DNA from 3 places in the Marinobacter nauticus ATCC 49840 genome. Region 2 is predicted to be linked to each of the others. Evidence: predicted binding sites of a transcription regulator. Region 2 holds the regulator's gene; each other region holds the start of a gene.

Region 1 (5,099 bases), 520 kb from region 2:
ATCTGGTTTTTCCGGCTGGTCATTTCCTGGAGGGGTTGGATATCCGCAGAGGAGAGCACGGATTTTTCCTGGTGGAGTACTTCCGCCAGCGACTCAAGCTGGCGGATATCTTCCTGAAGAATCGCTTTCAACTGTTCATGTGCAGTCATGCTTTACTCACCCGAAAATGCTTTTATCCATCTCAAGCATTTTCTGGGCCAGTTTCTGGGCATCTACCTTGTAGGTGCCGTTCTCAAGAGCAGAACGAATCTGTTCGATGCGATCATCGTCCATTTCGGGGTAGTCCCCCAGCTTCTGCTCAAGTTGCTTCAGGTTTTTCGCCTGATTGCTCAGGTTCACGTTTTCGCCACGGGCAGCGGGGCTCTGGGCCTTGGCTTGCTCGCCTGTGGGCGCCTGTGACGTTTGATTGCCTGAGGCTTTGTCGGCCGTGGTGCGCGTGGTGTTGACCTGGCCGGGGCCAATTCCATTTAAGTCAACTGACATATCAATACCTGCTTGCCTGGGGCCACAAGAAAGTGGCGTATTCGGGTTTATATCTGCTTAACGGCAAATCCGCGCCATACTTTAGTTACAAAACGGAAAACATTTGCCGCTCTTGCTGTTTGCCGCCTTACATCGGAATTTCGACCCGCCCGGGGCCGACGGCACGAGCTTTGACTGTCCGGGACGAGCGGAGGTTTTCCACCAGTACCTGTTCTCCAACGCCCGCGCTCGCCAGCGCCTTACCGCGAGATGATACCGAAAATGAGCCTGAGCGTGCGGTGATAATAACATGGTCACCCCGCTCAATCGCGTTGGGAGCTTCAAGGAGATCCGGGGTCATTACCGTGCCGGCGTTCACCGGGCGGCGCATCATCATGCCTGAAACGGACTCTTTGCGGGTGAGTACGCCGCGACGACTGGCATTGATCTGCACCGAATTTACGGTGACCAGATCCGGCGTCAGGCGCTCTCCGCGCGCCAGGGGACGGGCTGCTATCAGGGCGGGGCCATGAACCTCGACGCTGGTGGTAACGTACATTCTCCAGGGTCGCTCACCACTGCAGGAAACCAGGACCGACGGGCTGGTGGTCTGTAGCGGATCGCCCGCAAACTCGGCGTTCAGCCCCTGGTTGCAGGCAGCAAGGGCGATGCGGCTGTCGATAGCGCCAACTTCGTAGCGGCTCGTGTAGCCATCGGCAGCAAGGGTTCTGGACCACTCTGCCAGGAACGTCTGGGCAGCGTCACGGATGGCTTCAGCACTGGTTCTCTCTGAAGACAGAGTGATTGGGCTCAGTGATAGACACAATGCAGCCAAAAAGATGATTCGCATACGCACCGGTTTGTCCTATGCTGTCTGTATCTGTGTGTATTGTCGAAATCCGCTAAGGATTCGGGTTTTCGGGCCGTTAACCGTTAACAGGTTTGCAGGCGTCAAAGATTTGTCTTGGACAGGCCTGAAAACACCTTACAAAGGTCAAAGCAATATTGATGCCGGTAAAGGCGCGCCAGGAGTAAAGCATCATGACAGGGGTACTCGACAGCGTTAATCAGCGAACGCAACTGGTCGGTAAGAACAGGCTGGAATTATTACTTTTTCGGCTCCGGGGGCAGCAGCTTTACGGTATCAACGTCTTCAAGATTAAAGAGGTGCTGCAATGCCCGAAATTATCCTCGATTCCCAACAGTAAAACGGTGGTGAGAGGCGTTTCTCATGTTCGGGGGGAGACCATTCCCATTATTGATCTGAGCATGGCGATAGGGCTCGCGGGCATACCGCAGGAGCAGTTAGCCACAAGCTTTGTGATCATTACGGAATACAATCGTAAGACGCAGGGTTTTCTCGTGGCCGGTGTCGAGAGAATCATGAATATGAATTGGGAGGATATTCTTCCGCCACCCAAGGGTGCGGGAAAGGATGTTTACCTGACTGCGGTGACGAAGATTGATGATAAGCTGGTAGAAATCATAGATGTAGAAAAGATTCTTGCAGAAGTTTCTCCGCTCAGGGAAGATGTTACGGAGGAGTTGGTTGCCAGGAGTGCCGAACGTGTGCCGGGCCACTTGCCTGTGCTGGTGGTGGATGACTCTTCGGTGGCTCGTCGGCAGATCGAGCGTTGCCTGACCGCTATAGGAATGGAAGTGGTTACCAAAAACGATGGCAAGCAAGCACTGCACTATCTCAAAGAGATAACTCAGGATGGATCGCGCGCAAATGATCACCTGTCTCTGATTATCTCTGACGTTGAGATGCCGGAAATGGACGGCTACACCCTGGTTACCAGAATCAAAGAAGATCCGGCTCTGAAAGATATGTACGTAATGCTGCACACCTCGCTGAGCGGTGTCTTCAACCGGGCGATGGTGCAGAAGGTGGGCGCAGACGATTTCATGGCGAAATTCAGCCCGGATGAGCTGGCCGAGCGAGTAATGGAAATTATTGATCAGCACTGATGCTCGGCTGATGGTTTCACCCACGAAGAGATCCAATGAAAGCGGACATAACGCCCCAGGAATACGAAGCCTTTAAAAAGTTCCTGCAGGATGCGTGCGGCATCCTGCTGGGTGATAACAAACAGTATCTTGTAAAGAGCAGGCTTCGGCGCATTCTCGAAGAAAATAGCCTGAATTCCCTTGGAGAGCTTCTGGAACGATTAAAGAGGCCTGGAAGGGCAGGCTTGCGCGAGGTGGTCATCGACGCGATGACGACCAACGAGACACTTTGGTTCAGGGACAACCATCCGTTCCGGATTCTGCAGGAAAAGCTCTTGCCAGAGTTTGCCGAGCGCAGTTCACTCCAGCCGTTAAGAATCTGGTCTTCTGCCTGTTCTACTGGCCAGGAGCCATACTCCGTAGCCATGGTGATTGACGAATTCCGCCGCTCCCGGCCGGGTAAGCTGCGGGATGTAAAAGTCACGGCAACGGACATTTCCAAAAGCGTGCTGGAGGTTGCCCGCAGAGGCGAGTATGAAATGATCGCCATTGGCCGCGGGCTGTCCCCGGAGCGTCAAAAGCACTTTTTTACCCCCTCGGCCAACGGTGGTTGGCAGATTCGACCGCAAATCAAATCCATGGTGGAATTCAAGGAATTGAACCTGCTGGATCGATACATGCTTGGCAAGTTCGACATCATCATGTGCCGGAATGTGCTGATCTATTTCTCAGCGGAACTGAAAAAGGACATTCTTACCCGGCTGCATGGTGCTCTGAACCCCGGAGGCTATCTGATTCTTGGTGCTTCTGAGTCTTTGAACGGGCTTCCCAATCTCTACGAAATGGTCCAGTGTCACCCTGGCATCATCTATCGCAAAAAATAGCCCGGAACTGTTCAATGCGGAGTAGGGGACCGATGTGGAGAATCTGAACCTCCGACATCTCTATTATTTCTGGGTAATCAGTCGCGAAGGCTCTATTGCCCGGGCGAGCGAGGTACTCGACCTGGCACCCCAGACCCTCAGTGGCCAGCTTGCGACCTTTGAAGGCGCGGTGGGCGGCCGGTTATTCAGCCGCGAGCGCCGGCAACTGGTACTCACAGAACTCGGCCATATGGTTCGCAGTTATGCCGATGAGATCTTCGAGCTGACCGGTCAGTTGTCTGAAACCCTGAGGGCGGGGCCTGAACATCGGCCGCTTTCCTTGTCTGCGGGCATATCGGCGTCTATCCACAAACTGATCGCCTATTACCTCCTTCATCCGGCGATGAAGCTGAACCGGCCCGTGCAACTGGAATGCCGGACCGGCCGGACGGAAGACCTTCTTCTCAGCCTCAAGCGGAAGGAGCTGGACGTGGTACTGACCGATAGAATGCCCCAGGCAGAATCTCCTGAGCGTTTTGCGGTTCATCCATTATCCCGGTCTACCATCAGCCTGTTTGCTGCACCCGAACTGGCGGAGCAACTCAAGACCGGCTTTCCTCACTCGCTCAATCACCAGCCGTTACTGGCGAACGCTACCGATGCGCCGTATTTCGAGAAACTGATGCACTGGTTCAATCTCAATAATGTCCGAATGAACCTGGTTGCCCGAGTCGATGACAGCGCCCTTATCAAGGTGTTTGGTCGGGAGGGACTTGGTGTGTTCGCGGCGCCTACGATGATTCAGGATGAAGTGTGCCGTCAGTATCAGGTGGCTCTGATTGCTTCGCTCGATGAGGTGACGGATCAGCTGTTTGCGGTCTCCCGAAGCCGAAAGCTCGCCCATGAGGGGGTAAGGGCAATTTGCGAGGCTCGTCAGGGGATCTTTGAGCGCTAGGCTTTTCGCTGTTAAAGCATCGAAAAATACGATGGTTTATGCTTAATAAAACTTATTTTATCGAAGCCTGCACTGCTCCATTATGGAATCGTATTCCGCAGTATCCAGAGGAGCGCAGCTATGAAAACGATTCACAAGTTCAGACTTGAGCCTGGTAAAGAGCCTACCACCCTGACCTTGAGAGAGGGTTATGAAGTGGTGCGCTGCGAGTATCTGGTGCCGCACAAAGCGGTCTTCCTTTGGGTACAGCAGCCTTTGAATGTAACCACGCCTACTGTGGAACGGCAGTTCCGGGTGGCAATGTCGGGTGAGCCGGTTCCCGATCGGTTCCAGTACATTGATACCGCGCTTGACCCGTTCGGCCCTGAGGCCTATCACGTCTTCGCGGTGCCGGCAGGTGAATTACACCTCACTGGTAATGGCCACGAGCGGGCCGGCGATGAAATGCTGGGTGGCGCTGGGTGGCAAGGGCGTTACGCGTCCTGAATATGATCGCTAGCAAGCAGCGTTGCACGCGCTCTTGGGCCCCATCTGGGGCCCTTTTTACGTTTCAGGGGAGTGGTTTACCGGTAAGTGGCCGGTTTTTACCCAGATGACCGTCTCCTGTTCAACAAACGGATGATGTTCGCTCATATGCGGGCTGCGAATCCAGCTTCCTGCGGGATACCGGCCGTGTTCATCACAGAATTCGCCCGACAGCACAAAGATCTCTTCTCCACCAAAGTGACGATGCGGCTGAAAGGTTTCGTTTGGCGGCCACTTCACCAGGGCAACGTGTTCATGTTCGAATTCGTGCAAAGGCATAACCTGTAAGCCGCCAATGCCGGGTAGCCAGTGGCTGGCATTGGTATCGATTCTGACCGTCGCGG
Region 2 (5,099 bases):
CTATACCGACCAGCCGGTGACCATCACCGAGCCTTTCGGCGTCACCCGCTCCACCGGCATGAAAGCCTGGATCAACGAACGCATTCTCGAACTCAACTCCCGGGTAGAGGGACAATATGAAACCGTCAGGTAAACGATCTTTCTGCCGGCCAGCGATTCTGGCCCTGGCATTGCTGGCCGGCCCGGCATCGGCATTCAACCTGGATTCCGATATCCCCATAAAGGTCAGTGCAGATTCGGCCCGCCTGGATGAAAGCGCCGGAACGGCCGTTTACACCGGCGCTGTCGAACTGATTCAGGGCGAAACCCGGCTGGACGCGGATCGGGTGGTACTTTACCGCAACCAACAGGGTGTCAGCCGGATTGAAGCCGCCGGCAACCCCGCCCATTACCGGCAACCCGGCCAGGAAGGCGAAGGCATGACCGATGCCAAGGCCCTGAACATCACCTGGTCTGGCGATGAAAACCTGGTCATTTTTGAACGCCAGGCCGTTATTGAACAAGACGGCAACGTATTCCGGGGCGATGTCATCCACTACGACACCGTTCGCCGCGTTGTTACTGCGGAAGGCGGCACGCCATCCGACGGCGGCTCCGGCCGGGTGGAAATGGTGATTCAGCCTCGTAATTCAGCTCAATCCAGTGACGGGAAAGATTCGGATGGCAGTTCTCAGGGCCAGTAATCTGGCAAAAAGCTACAAGCAGAAAAAAGTAGTACTGGACGTTTCTCTGGAAATTCGCTCCGGAGAGATTGTCGGCCTGCTCGGCCCCAACGGCGCCGGCAAGACGACTTGCTTCTACATGATCGTGGGCCTGGTGCCTGCGGATCACGGCCGGATCACCATCGACACCCAGGACATCACCCCACTGCCAATGCATGGGCGCGCCCGCAAGGGCATCGGTTACCTGCCCCAGGAAGCCTCCGTGTTTCGCAAACTGACCGTGCGGGACAACATCATGGCCATCCTCGAAACCCGCAAAGGCATGAGTCGGGCGGAACGGGAGGCCAAGCTGGAAGAGTTGCTGGAAGAGTTTCATATTACTCACATCCGAGACAGCGTGGGTATGGCGCTATCCGGAGGCGAACGCCGCAGGGTTGAAATCGCCCGGGCGCTGGCCATGGAGCCCGCGTTTATCCTGTTGGACGAACCCTTCGCGGGCGTAGACCCTATCTCCGTCAGTGACATCAAGCACATTATCCGGCACCTGCGGGATAAAGGTATAGGCGTGTTGATTACCGACCATAACGTTCGGGAAACCCTCGACATCTGCGAGAATGCCTACATCGTTTCCGGCGGCCACATCATCGCCTCCGGCAATGCCGAAGCCATTCTGGCAAACCAGCAAGTGAAAGAAGTGTATCTGGGTGATGAGTTCCGGCTCTGACCTGATAAAACAGGGTTTATCCGAGGTCTGATTGTTTTGATGATCTGTAGCAAGTAAACTCGGCAAAAAACTTGCTTATACTGTTCACAGACAATGGCAAGTAACCAGCGTACAACATTTTTTTCGGCCTGTGCGCCGGCAAAGCAACAACCGGGATGCCCATGAGTTATGGATCTTGAGCCATGGTTATGAAAGCCTCATTACAGCTTAAGCTGGGCCAGAGTCTGACCATGACGCCCCAGCTGCAGCAGGCCATACGCCTGCTACAGCTTTCTACCCTCGATCTCCAGCAGGAAATCCAGCAGGCGCTGGAATCCAACCCCATGCTGGAAACCTCAGAGGACGATGAGCACGCGGAAGGCGACGAGCGCGAAGAGCACGAGCACAGTGACGCTTCCAGCTCTGAGGCCAACCAGGACGACAGCCACCAGGACGCGAGCCCGGACTGGGACGAAACCGAGAACGGCCCGGACTGGTCGTCCGAGAACGATATTCCGGACAACATTCCCGATGATCTGCCAGTGGATACCGCCTGGGACGACATCTACCAGTCTGCCCCGGCTCCGGCCAGCAAAGGCGAAGACGAACACGAATCGGATTTCGAAACCCGGAACTCGCCTACCGAAACCCTGCAGGATCACCTCGAGTGGCAGCTGAACCTGACGCCTCTGAGCGAGCGGGATCAGGCCATTGCCCACGCGCTGCTGGATGCTGTGGATGAGCGCGGCTACCTGACGTCTGACATTGAGGACATTCACGCAGGCCTGCTGGACGAAACCGAAGAAGACCCGTTAGAACTGGACGAAGTGGAAGCGGTACTCCACCGCCTGCAACACTTCGACCCGCCCGGCGTGTTCGCTCGTGATCTCCAGGAATGCCTCCTTATTCAGCTCAATCAGCTGCCACCGGATACCCCCTGGCTGCGCCAGGCGAGACTGGTGGTTACCCAGTTCCTGCATCTGCTTGGCAACCGGGACTACGCGCAGCTGTTACGCCGCAGCCGGCTCAAGGAAGACCAGCTGAAACAGGTACTGGCCCTGATCACCAGCCTGAACCCGCGCCCTGGCGATGTCGTGGACCGGGCCGAACCAGATTACGTTATCCCGGACGTTATCGTACGCAAACACGAAGGCCGATGGCGGGTTGAACTCAACCCGGAAATCGCTCCGCGTATCCGGGTGAATGCCAGCTACGCGTCACTGATCCGCCGGGCTGACAGCAGTGCCGATAACACCTACCTGCGCGACCAGCTGCAAGAAGCGAAATGGTTTATCAAGAGCCTGCAAAGCCGGAATGAAACCCTGCTGAAAGTGGCCACCCGCATCGTTGAACACCAGCAAGGGTTCCTGGATCAGGGCGAAGAAGCCATGAAGCCTCTGATCCTGTCTGACATTGCCCAGGCGGTGGAAATGCACGAGTCCACGATTTCCCGGGTTACCACCCAGAAGTACATGCACACGCCCCGCGGTATTTTCGAGCTGAAGTACTTTTTCTCCAGCCACGTCAGCACCGCCGAGGGCGGCGAATGCTCGTCTACAGCCATCCGGGCGATGATCAAGAAGCTGATTGCCGAGGAAACCCCGAAAAAGCCATTGAGCGATAGCAAAATTGCAGCCATGCTAGGGGAACAGGGAATCAACGTGGCGCGGCGTACCGTCGCCAAATACCGGGAGGCCATGCATATTCCTCCCTCGAACGAACGAAAACGCCTGGTTTAAACTTTCGCCGGTGCAAGATGCACTGGCATGCAAGCCGGCAAGCACGCCGGCAGTATGACAACAGGAGACGCCTATGCAACTCAACATTTCAGGCCATCACGTAGAACTGACTCCCGCTCTGAAGGATTACGTCAACACCAAGTTCGAGAAGCTGGAGCGTCACTTCGACCATATCAGTAACTGCCAGGTCACCCTGGAGGTCGAGAAGGTGCGCCAGATGGCGGAAGCCACGCTGCACGTGATTGGTGGTGAGATTCACGCAAAGGCAGAAAATGAGGACATGTACGCCGCAATCGACGCTCTGGTCGACAAGCTGGACCGTCAGATCCTCAAGCACAAGGAAAAGAACGTAGACCGGATGCACGGTAACGGCGGTCGCTGAAGCGCGAACCTTACCGGGTGTTTCATGAAACGAGCTGCGGCGGGGCTAACCGGCCGCAGCCTTTTTTTTACGGACATGCAGTCGATCCATGAGCGAGCCATCCCTGACCATCGACAATATTCTTGCCCCTGAACTGACCCTCTGTAAGGTGCCGGCCTCAAGCAAGAAACGTGTGCTGGAGTTCATCGCTGAACGGATTCACTTTCAGGATGAAATCCTCAGCGACACCCAGATCTTCAACAATCTGGTCTCCCGCGAACGGCTGGGCAGCACCGGTATCGGTGAGGGTATTGCCATCCCCCACTGCCGACTGGAAGGCCTGGACCGGGTCATCGGCGTGCTGATGACTCTGGAGGAGCCGGTAGACTTTGATGCTATCGATAACCAGCCGGTAGATCTGGTGTTTGCACTGATCGTCCCCAAAGAAGCCACCAGTGAACACCTGGAATTACTGAGCCAGCTGGCGGAGCGCTTCAATGACAGCACTTTCTGCGCCCGGCTGCGCCAAAGTGAAGATCCCGCGACCCTTTACCAGCGTATGGCGGAGAATAATCACTGAGATCAGCCTGATATCTGGACAGGCTGCCAGGCAGATTGAAGGAGAAACAGTCCCATGAAGCTGATTATCGTCAGTGGCCGATCCGGTTCCGGCAAGAGTACGGCTCTGCATGTGCTGGAAGACCTGGGATTCTACTGCATCGACAACCTGCCCATTGGCTTGCTGTTCCCGCTGACCCGAGAGGCGGCCACCCAGGAAGCGCCCGGCCGGCTGAAAAAAATGGCCGTCAGTATTGATGCCCGTAACCTGTCCGCCGAGCTGGCCAATTTTGAAACCATTTACCAGCAACTGAAGCAGACCGGTGTCGAGGTTGAAATCATATTCCTGGATGCCGACGAACAGTCACTGCTGCAACGCTTTCACGCAACCCGCCGCAAGCATCCGCTGAGCGATGACAAGACGTCTCTGCGGGAGGCAATCACCAACGAAAAGCAATTACTGGAACCCCTGTCAAAGCTGGCCGATCTTTACGTCAACACGACCGGGCTCTCCATGTACGAGCTACGCGACATGATCAAGCAGCGCGTGGCCGGCCGCAAGGATCAGGAACTGGCACTGCTGTTCCAGTCCTTTGGCTTCAAACATGGCGTGCCGGTGGATTCAGACTATGTCTTCGACGTCCGCTGCCTGCCCAATCCATACTGGGACACCAGCCTGCGCAAGCACACCGGCGTTGATCAGCCGGTCATCGAATTTCTGGAACGGGAACCGCTGACACGTCAGATGGTGGATGACGTCACGGGCTTCCTGAATACCTGGCTGCCCTCGTTTGCCGACAGCAATCGTAGTTACATGACCATTTCCATCGGTTGCACCGGTGGCCAGCACCGCTCTGTTTATGTGTGTGAGCAGCTCGGGCGCTATTTCCGCGATAATTACCGCAATGTGCAGGTGCGCCACACCGAACTGCCACACCTTCAAACCCGGGGAGAAATCTGAGCGCCTATGATTTGCCGCCCCATCACCATCATCAACAAACTCGGCCTGCATGCGCGGGCCACGGCGAAGCTTGTGGCCACCGCATCAGACTTTGACAGCAAGGTGCGAATCCGCG
Region 3 (5,099 bases), 1.5 Mb from region 2:
ATATCCTTGGTAAGCATGTGAATGAAGCCCACCTTTTCCCACACGGCACGCTGGTTGAACGGGTCCGGTGACAGGTAGCCATCGAGGTTACCGGCACGCAGGTTGGCCACCATCTCGGGTGGCGGAACCACTCGGATCTGCACGTCCTTGTCCGGGTCGATACCGTTCTCGGCCAGGTAGTAACGCAGCAGGAAGTTGTGCATGGAGTATTCGAACGGCACGCCGAACTTGAAGCCCTTCCACTGCTTGGGATCGCGTTTGTCCTTGTGGTCCACGTGCAGCACGATGGCCTGGCCGTTGATGTTCTCCACCGCCGGCATGATGAACGGCTCCGGTGTGGAACCGGCACCCATGGTCATGGCCAGGGGCATTGGGGTAAGCATATGGGACGCGTCGTATTCACCGGCCAGGGACTTGTCCCGGGCCACCGCCCAGCCCGCGGTCTTGGTCACGGTCACGTCCAGGCCGTAGCGCTCATAGAAGCCCATGGGGTGAGCCATGATGATCGGCGTGGCGCAGGTAATGGGTACAAAGCCAACGTTCAGTTTGGTCTTCTCAAGCTTGCCGAGGGATTCCTTAACCGCGGCCTTGGCCTTGTCCATGGGGAACACGCTGCCCAGCAGCGCGGCGGCGGTGCCCGCACCCATCATTTTCATGAAGCTGCGGCGGCTGTGGTCGTTGTGGCCGAATACGGAGCGGACAACGGCGCTCTCGATGGCTCGGTCCATCATCTCTTCTGAATTCAGTGGCGCCTCCGATGCGTCCTGCCTGCTGACGGAAGATTTTAGGTCCAGCGAAATTGCCGGGGCGTCCTGGCCGGGCTTACAGTCCGGGCAGCCACAGGTTTTGGCGTGGATCAGCGATTTGTCTCCATCAAACGGATTACCAAGGCTCTTTGTCGTCATGGGGCACTCTCCTGAAGTACGGGTCGTTTATGCACTCTTGCGGTGCAGTAAAGTGGTGGCTCGGCTCCCGGAGAGAATCTGCTCCCGGGCCGACAACACGTTCTGGAGGAGATATCGCAGGGTTTGTGCCAACCCCAAAAAAATCTTTAACACCTTGTTTTATATTGCTTTTATTTTTCTTCGGTGCTTCCTGCCAATTACGAACTTTCGTAATTAACGATATTTCGTAGCCTCCACTACGAAATTTCAGAGTTGGCACAAGGTTTGTTCTGTCTCTGTCAGGCCAGAGAAAGGACAACCCGATGACAATCAAAGCCGCGATAACATCCACCAGTACCACCAGCTGGATTGACCACCTTCCGGAGGCGGCGCTGCTGGTGGATGCCGGGCGCGATCTCATCATCGCTGCCAACAGCGCCATGGGGCGGCTGGTCGGAACCGACAGACAGTCTCTGATTGGTACTCCCTGTACCCACCTGTTCACCGACCAGCGGCCTCAGCTCATCGCCTTTACCGAGGAAACCCTGTTTCGCAGTCATGGCTGGAGCCGGGATTTCATCCTGCAGCATCGGGATGGGCGCAACGTGGAGCTGGAGATTTCTTCCTCACGGGTGGGTGAAGCCGAATCCCAGAGCCTCCTGCTACTGCTTCGGGACCGGCGCCAGCTGCGCACCTTGCGGGAACGACACGACGCCAACCACTACCACCGGGGTGGCCTGCTGGAATGGCGGCGGGTAGAAGAACTGTTCAAGGACATGGAGCGGGAAAACCAGTTGATCCTGCACGCGGTGGGCGAAGGCATTTACGGGGTGGATGCCGAGGGACGGACGACCTTTGCCAACCCGGCAGCGGAACGCATGCTGGGCTGGCGCATTGACGAGCTGATGGGAAGGGTGATTCACCGGGTGGTGCACCACTCCCACGAAGACGGCAGCATCTTCCCCCTGAAAGAATGCCCTATCTATGCCGCGTTTCGGGACGCCAGTGTAAAACGGGTTGGCGAGGACTGGTTCTGGCGCAAGGATGGCACCGGCTTTCCGGTGGAATACACCAGTACGCCCATTATAGACAATGGCCACCCGGTTGGTGCCGTGGTGGTGTTTCGCGATATCTCTGCCCGGCTTGAGACTCAGAAGGAATTGCAAAAAGCACTGGAGGAAGTGGAAACCCTGAAACACCGCCTGGAAATGGAAAACGCCTACCTTCAGGAAGAACTCAGTGCGGAATACCACTTTCACGAAATTTTAGGCCAGAGCGATGCTATCAAAGCCATCGTGCGCAGAATCGGAATGGTCGCCCCAACCGATGCCAACGTGTTGATCACTGGGGAATCCGGTACCGGCAAGGAACTCATTGCCCGGGCCATTCATCAGTCGAGCAGCCGGAGGGATCGCCCCCTGATCCGGGTAAACTGCGCAGCGATTCCCAAGGATCTGTTTGAGAGTGAGTTCTTTGGCCATGTAAAGGGTGCCTTTACCGGAGCCGTCAGTGACCGGGTTGGTCGCTTCGAGCTCGCCGATGGGGGTACCCTTTTTCTGGATGAAGTGGGCGAGATCCCACTGGAGCTCCAGGGCAAGCTGCTGCGGGTCTTGCAGGATCAACAGTTCGAACGCGTGGGGGAAAACCACACCCGAGCCGTGGACGTTCGTGTCATTGCCGCCACCAACCGCGACCTGAAAACCGAGGTCCGGGACAAAAACTTCCGGGAGGATCTGTACTTTCGCCTGAATGTGTTCCCTATTGAGTCGGTGCCGTTGCGCCGACGTATCGAGGACATTCCCATTCTCGCCCAGGAGTTTCTGAACCGGGCGTGCCAGAAATTCAACCGGCCACCGCTGGCACTCCGGGAGCGGGACGTGGAAACGCTCAAAGCTTACCCGTGGCCAGGCAATGTTCGGGAGCTGGAAAACGTTATTGAACGTCAGGTGATCACAGCCGATGGCCGGCTGGATCTGGACCTGCAGGGTCCGGATTCTGCCGCCAGACACACGCTGGAACCCATGCCGCCAGCCAGGCATTTCGACGGTGAACTGATGACAGAGCACGAACTCAGGGAGCTTGAGACAAACAACCTGAGACGAGCCCTGAAAATCAGTGGCGGCCGGGTGTTCGGCGACGATGGCGCCGCTGCGCTGCTGGGTGTCAAACCGACCACCCTGTCCTCACGCCTGAAAAAGCTGAAAATCGAACCGCGACAATTCCAGGAACGGGATCTTTAACCCGGCCACCCCGCAAGCCCGCCCCAGAGCTGACAGGCTACAGGGAATATAAGCCGATCAGATCAGCTCAATAGCCACAGCCGTGGCTTCACCACCACCGATGCAGAGCGAGGCTACACCACGCTTAAGCCCACGCTGTTTCAACGCATTGATCAGGGTGACGATGATCCGGGAGCCGGAGGAACCAATCGGATGCCCCAGTGCACAGGCACCGCCGTGCACGTTGACCTTCTCCGCAGGAAGCTTCAGCTCATTGATCGCCGCCAGGGTGACCACGGCAAAGGCTTCGTTGATCTCGAACAGATCGACATCGTCCAGCGTCCACCCCGCTTTCTTGAGCACCTTCTCGATGGAGCCGATCGGTGCGATGGTGAATTCGGACGGCAGGCGTGCGTTGGTAGCGTGGGCCACGACCCGGGCCTGCGGGGTCAGGCCCCGGGCATCGGCTTCGGCGGCGGAGGCCAGTACCAGCGCGGAAGCACCATCACTGATGGAGCTGGAGTTGGCGGCGGTGACAGAACCGTCCTTGGCGAACGCGGGTTTGAGGTGTGGAATTTTTTCCGGTTTGGCGTTGCCCGGTTGTTCATCGGTATCCACTTCGGTGTCGCCGCCTCGGCCCGGGACGGTTACCGGTACGATTTCGTCCCGGAACCAGCCGTTTTCGATGGCCGCCAGGGATTTTTGCAGGGAGCCGATGGCGAATTCGTCCATAGCCTGGCGGGTGATGTCGAATTTATCTGCCGTACGCTGGGCGAATACGCCCATCAGGCCACCCTCGTAGGCATCTTCCAGGCCGTCCAGGAACATGCTGTCGAGTACCTGGCCATGGCCCATGCGCATGCCGGCGCGGGCTTTCGGCAACAGGTACGGTGCCTGGCTCATGTTTTCCATGCCGCCGGCGATCATGATGTTGTTGGTGCCAGCTTTGATCTGGTCGTGGGCCATGATGACGGCCTGCATGCCGGAGCCGCACATTTTGTTGATGGTGGTGCAGCCGGAGCTGTCCGGGATGCCAGAGGCCCTCGAGGCCTGACGCGCCGGCGCCTGGCCCAAGCCACCGGGCAGCACGCAGCCCATGATCACTTCCTGGATGTCTGCCGGCTGAAGGCCGGAGCGTTCAATGGCTGCCTTAATGGCGACGGCACCCAGGTCCGGTGAACGTACCGTACTCAGGGAGCCCATCATTCCGCCCATGGGGGTTCGGGCGGAGCCTGCTATAACGATGTCATTGTTGTTCATTGAATCTGGTCTCCATGTTGGGAGTCAGGTTCGATCAGGGGGATACCTTTCCGAGACACGCTGTGAATACATCCCTGTACGCTCGACAAAAGCCATCCATGGCTTTTGACGGTCCCGGAAAGGTATCCCCCTGCTCGAACCCCATACATTTCAGTCGCCTTCAAAAAGAATTAGCGCTGGATTCAGGAGGTACTATCTTCCGAGTACCGACCGGGCAATGATTTCCTTCATTACTTCCGAGGTGCCGCCATAAATCCGCTGCACCCGGGCATCAATAAAGTTCCTGGAAATCGGGTACTCCGTGGTGTAGCCGTAGCCGCCAAACAGCTGCAAACAGCCATCAGCAACACGACACTGCATCTCGGTAGCGCTGTACTTGGCCATGGACGCCGTGGGGGCATCCAATTTGCCATCTTCGTATTCCCGAATGCACTGGTCCACAAACGCTTTGTTGATGCGGTAATCCGTTTCCATGCGGGCAATTTCGAAACGTGTGTTCTGCAACTGGCTGAGCTTTTGGCCAAACAGCTCACGCTCCTGGGCATACTGGATGGTCATGTCCAGCGAGCCCCGGGCCGCTGCCACACCCAGCGCTCCGATCACCAGTCGCTCACGGGGCAGTTCGCGCATCAGGTAAACGAAACCCTGTCCTTCCTCGCCCAGCAACGCCGAGGCAGGTATGCGCATGTCGGAGAAAAACAGTTCAGAGGTATCGCCAGAGTGCTGGCCAATCTTG

What was found. Region 2 encodes sigma-54, which starts transcription at its own class of promoters, with help from an activator protein. Its sites were predicted from a motif close to ANTGGCATNNANNTTGCTNT; they were not measured.
Region 1: a site for sigma-54 is predicted at 1,459-1,478, ahead of flgA (flagellar basal body P-ring formation chaperone FlgA). Genes of this name have one in related genera too.
Region 3: a site for sigma-54 is predicted at 1,157-1,176, ahead of MARHY_RS05580 (sigma 54-interacting transcriptional regulator). Genes of this name have one in related genera too.

The regions. Positions count from the first base shown of each region.
Region 1 is NC_017067.1:2,136,411-2,141,509, reverse strand. It holds gene MARHY_RS09985 (flagella synthesis protein FlgN) at 1-149, opposite strand, end outside; gene flgM (flagellar biosynthesis anti-sigma factor FlgM) at 157-483, opposite strand; gene flgA (flagellar basal body P-ring formation chaperone FlgA) at 611-1,318, opposite strand; gene MARHY_RS09970 (chemotaxis protein CheV) at 1,504-2,433, shown strand; gene MARHY_RS09965 (CheR family methyltransferase) at 2,469-3,296, shown strand; gene MARHY_RS09960 (LysR family transcriptional regulator) at 3,331-4,230, shown strand; gene MARHY_RS09955 (DUF7352 domain-containing protein) at 4,351-4,716, shown strand; gene MARHY_RS09950 (cupin domain-containing protein) at 4,774-5,099, opposite strand, start outside.
Region 2 is NC_017067.1:2,660,255-2,665,353, forward strand. It holds gene lptC (LPS export ABC transporter periplasmic protein LptC) at 1-133, shown strand, start outside; gene lptA (lipopolysaccharide transport periplasmic protein LptA) at 117-683, shown strand; gene lptB (LPS export ABC transporter ATP-binding protein) at 661-1,386, shown strand; gene MARHY_RS12395 (RNA polymerase factor sigma-54) at 1,575-3,104, shown strand; gene hpf (ribosome hibernation promoting factor) at 3,178-3,486, shown strand; gene ptsN (PTS IIA-like nitrogen regulatory protein PtsN) at 3,575-4,045, shown strand; gene rapZ (RNase adapter RapZ) at 4,100-4,984, shown strand; gene MARHY_RS12415 (HPr family phosphocarrier protein) at 4,991-5,099, shown strand, end outside.
Region 3 is NC_017067.1:1,200,424-1,205,522, reverse strand. It holds gene MARHY_RS05585 (ABC transporter substrate-binding protein) at 1-905, opposite strand, end outside; gene MARHY_RS05580 (sigma 54-interacting transcriptional regulator) at 1,208-3,124, shown strand; gene MARHY_RS05575 (acetyl-CoA C-acyltransferase) at 3,182-4,363, opposite strand; gene MARHY_RS05570 (acyl-CoA dehydrogenase family protein) at 4,556-5,099, opposite strand, start outside.